2 regions of the Nocardioides dongxiaopingii genome follow, and region 2 is predicted to be linked to the other one. Evidence: riboswitches for the same ligand, from Rfam matches in the RefSeq annotation. Region 2 holds a riboswitch; the other holds the start of a gene.

Region 1 (2,445 bases), 1.3 Mb from region 2:
GCGGAGGTGGACAGTGGTCGACATCGCCGTCGCGCGTCTGCCTGATCACTAGCGCGTCGCGGCGCCAGGACACCGTTTCTCCAAACCACGGGGAGACGGCGTCCGCCCCGCAGCGGCGTGTCTCGCCCCGCGGCCGCCGGTCAGCCGACGACGCAGAACAGGTTGTCGTCCGGGTCGGCCAGCACGACGAAGTCGGCGTCCTCCGGGTAGTCCCAGGCGACCCGCCGGGCGCCCAGCGCGACGAGACGCGCCACCTGCACCTCCCGGTCGGCCGCGTCGTCGGCCCACAGGTCGAGGTGCGTCCGGTCGCGCCGGTCGAGGTGGAGCCGGGTGGCGGGCACCGGTCCCCGCGGCAGGAGGAAGTCGGCGTTGTCGGGGTGACGCTCGAGCCCGAGCGCCTCGGACCAGAACGCACCGGCCCGGTCGACGTCGGACACCCTCAGCACCACCGCTCCGAGCCGCAACATGCCAGCACGCTCCCAGGCCCGGCCCCGGCCCGCAACGCCGAGGGGCCCGCACCGTGGTGGTCGGTGCGGGCCCTTCGGCACTCTGACCTGCGAGGACTCCGCAGATCCTTCGGTCGGGCTGACAGGATTTGAACCTGCGACCCCTTGACCCCCAGTCAAGTGCGCTACCAAGCTGCGCTACAGCCCGAAGCCTTGCGAGCAAGGCGAGTGGACTCTATCGCAGCGCGGCGCTGGGCAGGAATCGAGGGGGCCGACACGCCGGCCGGACGCCGCGCAGTGCTGGACCCGGCGACGGCACCACCGCCCGCACCCCGGCGTCGGCCGACTACCCGAACGCGCCCCGTCTCGCGACCACCACTACATCTGGGTAGTTACAACGGCGTGACTCCCGTATATGGTGGTGCACGCAGCTGGTTCGGCTCCTCATCCAGGGGAGCCGTCGCAAGAGGGAATCCGGTGAGACTCCGGAACTGCCCCGCAGCGGTAAGTGGGAACGACCTCCGTCACACGCACTGGGTCCGGCGTACGTGCCGAGCCTGGGAAGCGACGGACAGTAGGAACGCAGCACCTGCCCACGAGTCCGAAGACCTGCCAGTGCCCACCGCGATCGGTGGGGTCCGCGACCTCGAGGGAGGGTCAGGGGATCGAACGCGCACGGCGGGCCCGACCCGACGTGCGCCCGCCGTCTCCTGCTCGCCTCGCCCCGGACGCTTCACCGCACGAGTCCACGAGGGGTGGAACCGATGAGCAGCACCATCACGGTCGTCAAGCGCGACGGCAGCCGGGCGCCGTACGACGGGTACGAGATCTCCCGGTCGATCCAGGAGGCCGCCGCCGGCCTCGACGACGAGGTCGCCCGCGCGACCCAGCTGCGCTCCGAGCTGGAGATCACCCTCTTCGACGGGATCACCAGCGAGCAGCTGGACGAGGCCGTCGTCCAGGTCGCGCTCCAGAACGTCAAGGACGACCCGGCCTACGACACCATCGCCTCCCGGTTGCTGGTGAAGAGCCTCTACAAGTCCATCTTCGGCGAGGGCGTGACGCGCGACGAGGTGCAGGCCTTCCACGCCGAGGCGTTCGTCGCCTACGTGGAGCGCGGCGTCGAGCTCGGCCTGCTCGACCCGCGGCTGCGCACGCACTTCGACCTCCAGCGCCTCGGCGCCGCGCTCGACCCCGGCCGCGACGACCTGCTGCGCTACATCGGCGTCCAGACGATGCGTACCCGCTACATGATCTCCGCGCCCGACGGGCGGCCGATGGAGATGCCGCAGTTCTTCTGGATGCGGGTCGCGATGGGTCTTTCGCTCAACGAGACCGAGCAGGACGGACCGGGCGCCGACGCCGCGGCCGAGCGGTTCTACGACAAGATGTCGCGCCTGGAGTACCTCGCGGCCGGGTCGACGCTCGTCAACGCCGGCACGTCCTACGCCCAGCTCTCCAACTGCTTCGTGATGCAGATGGAGGACGAGATCGAGCACATCGCCAAGTCCGTGCGCGACGTCATGTGGCTGACCAAGGGCACCGGCGGCATCGGCATGTCGGTCACCAAGCTGCGCGCCGAGGGCTCGGCCATCAGGTCCAACAACACCAGCTCGACCGGGCCCATCCCGTTCATGCACACCATCGACTCGACGCTGCGCGCGGTCAGCCGCGGCGGCAAGAAGTTCGGCGCTCTCTGCTTCTACATGGAGAACTGGCACCTCGACTTCCCGGCGTTCCTGGACCTGCGCCAGAACTCCGGCGACCCGTACCGCCGCACCCGCACCGCCAACACCGCGGTGTGGATCAGCGACGACTTCATGAAGCGCGTCGAGGCCGACCAGCCGTGGTACCTCTTCGACCCGGCCGACGTGCCGGACCTCGTCGAGCTCACCGGCGCGGCCTTCTCCCGGCGCTACGCCGAGTACGCCGCCCGCGCCGAGGCCGGCGAGCTGCGGCACAAGAAGATCGGCGCGCGCGAGCAGATGCGCGCCATCCT
Region 2 (2,445 bases):
CCTTGCCGGGCTTGCCCTTGGCGACGATCTTGGTGCGGAAGACGCCGCGCGCGTTGGCGGTGCCCCGTGCGACGACCTTGCCCCGGAAGGAGACCTTCACCTTCTCGCCGGCGGCGAGCTTGGTGACCTTGACGCCGGCCCTGGCGCCGCGCTTGACGTTCTTGGGGGCGTCGACCCTGAGCTGGGTCGCGCCGAGGGCGCGGAAGGTCGTGGTGGCGGTGCGGCCAGCGGCGTCGACCGACGAGACGACGGTCCTCCGGGTGCCCTGCGGGAGGGTCACCGCGACCGAGGCGCGGCCGTCGGCCCCGAGCACGACGCGCTGGGCGGCCTTGCCGCCGGGCTTGACGCACAGGGTGTTGCCGGGCGCGCCCTGGATCGTCACGGTCTGCTTGCTCTTGTCGGCGACGTAGGACGTCGTGCCGGTCAGCGTGGAGGCGCCGGCCTTGCGGCCACCGGCCGCCCACAGCAGGGCCGGCAGCGCCTGGGTCGTGGCCCGGGTCGCGACGCTGTTGTCGACCTGGTCCAGCGGGCCGGAGGAGGCGTTGAGCAGACCGAGGTCGTCGAGGACGACCGCGCCGTTGGTCGCGGCGGCGTACGGCGCGCACGACCCGGCGTTGACGAGCTGGTGGGCGCGCAGCCAGCCGGCGGCCTGCTGCGCCGGCGCGGTGCGACCCGAGACGCCGAGCGCCCAGCCGGCGAGGCCGGTGGCGTTGGCGTTGCCGCTGGAGAAGGACCCGTCGGGAGCCTGGTGGTCCTCCAGCCAGTCCAGCGCCTCGGTGATGCTGGCCTGGACGGCGGGCGCGGACTTCTGGTCCTGGAGCATGAGGACGGTCAGCGCGGTCGTGTCGACGCTGCCCGAGGCGCTCGGGTTCGCGTCGCAGCTCTGGTCGGCCGCGGACTTGTCCGCGAACGAGGACCGGAAGAAGCCCTCGGCGCACTGCTGGGCCAGCGCGAAGTCGAGCGCCGGGGCGGCCAGCGACGAGCCGGCGTCGTGCAGCGCCGAGACGGCGTAGGCCTGCGTCAGCGGCGTGTTGTAGTCGTTCGGGTCGGGGTCGACCAGGCGCCCGGTGAGCGGGGCGGAGGTCGCGATGTCGTCCTCGAGGTCGTCGACGAGGGCGTCCACGGCGGCGCCGGTGCGCCCCTGGGAGAGCAGGAACGACGAGAGCTTGGCCCGGGCGCCGCCGCTGGTGGCGTAGCTGCCGATGCCGGCCTGGAGGGCGTCGGTCATCGCGGTGAGGGCGGGGCCCTGGCCGCCGACGGCGTCCAGCGCGTAGCCGGCGTCGACGGTGAGGCCGTAGTCGACGTAGCTGTCGAAGGTGCCCGGGGGGAACTCGTAGAAGGTCTTGATGATGCCGTCGGCCCCGGGCTGGGCGGCGAGGAACGCCGCGGCGCCCGCCGCCGGGCCGGGGTCGGCGCCGGCCGGGGCCGGCACGACGTCGGCCTGGGCGCTCGGCACCGAGAGGCTCAGGGAGAGAGCCAGGGTGGAGCCCGCGAGCACGGCTGCGCCGCGCACGATCTTGCTGGACATGGGTTCCTTCCCGCTGCAGCTCAGCGGGGACCGTCCGAGGACGCACCCCACTGCTTTCCACGACAGCGAATGGTGAGGACGCCCCGGGCGGGTGTTCCGGCTCGCGGACCCGATCGCTCGGGTCCACCTACGGTTGCGGGTCAGCGCCGGACTCGGACCGGCTTTCCCCACCACGGGCGTGACTTTGATGTGTCCGCGCAGCGTATCGCCCAGGTGCTGCAGCGCCGGTATCGCGATCGTCACACCGCAGCGGCTCAGCCGCCTCGGTCAGGCCAGCTTCTCCAGCACCAGCTCGCGCACCCGGGCGGCGTCGGCCTGGCCGCGCATCTCCTTCATCACCGCGCCGATCAGTGCACCGGCGGCGGCGTGCTTGCCGTCGCGGATCTTGGCGGCGACGTCGGGGTTCGCGGCGATCGCCGCGTCGACGGCGGCACCGAGGGCGCCGTCGTCGGACACCACGGCCAGGCCGCGCTGCGCGACGATCTCCTCCGGCGTGCCCTCGCCGGCGATCAGGCCGTCGAAGACCTGGCGGGCGAGCTTGTCGTTGATCGTCCGCGCGTCGACGAGGGCCTGGACGGCGGCCACCTGGGCCGGCGTGACCCCGACCTCGGTCAGCTCGACGCCGGCGTCGTTGGCCCGGCGCCCGAGCTCGGCCAGCCACCACTTGCGGGCCGCCTGGGCCGAGGCGCCCGCGGCGACGGTCTCCTCGATGACGACGAGCGCCCCGGAGGCGACGACGTCGCGCATCTCGAGGTCGGTGTAGCCCCAGTCGGCCTGGAGCCGGGCCCGGCGTGCGACGGGGTTCTCGGGCAGGGTGCCGCGCAGCTCGTCGACCCACTCCCGCGACGGGGCGACCGGCACGAGGTCGGGCTCGGGGAAGTAACGGTAGTCCTCGGCGTCGGACTTCTCGCGGCCCG

Evidence for each region. A riboswitch is a leader RNA that binds a small molecule or an ion and turns the genes downstream of it on or off. The one in region 2 is predicted to bind cobalamin.
Region 1: linked by a shared signal. The riboswitch ahead of FE634_RS11195 (ribonucleoside-diphosphate reductase subunit alpha) and the one ahead of FE634_RS05420 (prenyltransferase/squalene oxidase repeat-containing protein) in region 2 are both predicted to bind cobalamin.

The regions. Positions count from the first base shown of each region.
Region 1 is NZ_CP040695.2:2,380,289-2,382,733, reverse strand. It holds gene FE634_RS11205 (VOC family protein) at 141-467, opposite strand; tRNA gene FE634_RS11200 (tRNA-Pro) at 581-654, opposite strand; cobalamin riboswitch at 861-1,077, shown strand; gene FE634_RS11195 (ribonucleoside-diphosphate reductase subunit alpha) at 1,211-2,445, shown strand, end outside.
Region 2 is NZ_CP040695.2:1,127,417-1,129,861, reverse strand. It holds gene FE634_RS05420 (prenyltransferase/squalene oxidase repeat-containing protein) at 1-1,528, opposite strand, end outside; cobalamin riboswitch at 1,598-1,718, opposite strand; gene gatB (Asp-tRNA(Asn)/Glu-tRNA(Gln) amidotransferase subunit GatB) at 1,796-2,445, opposite strand, start outside.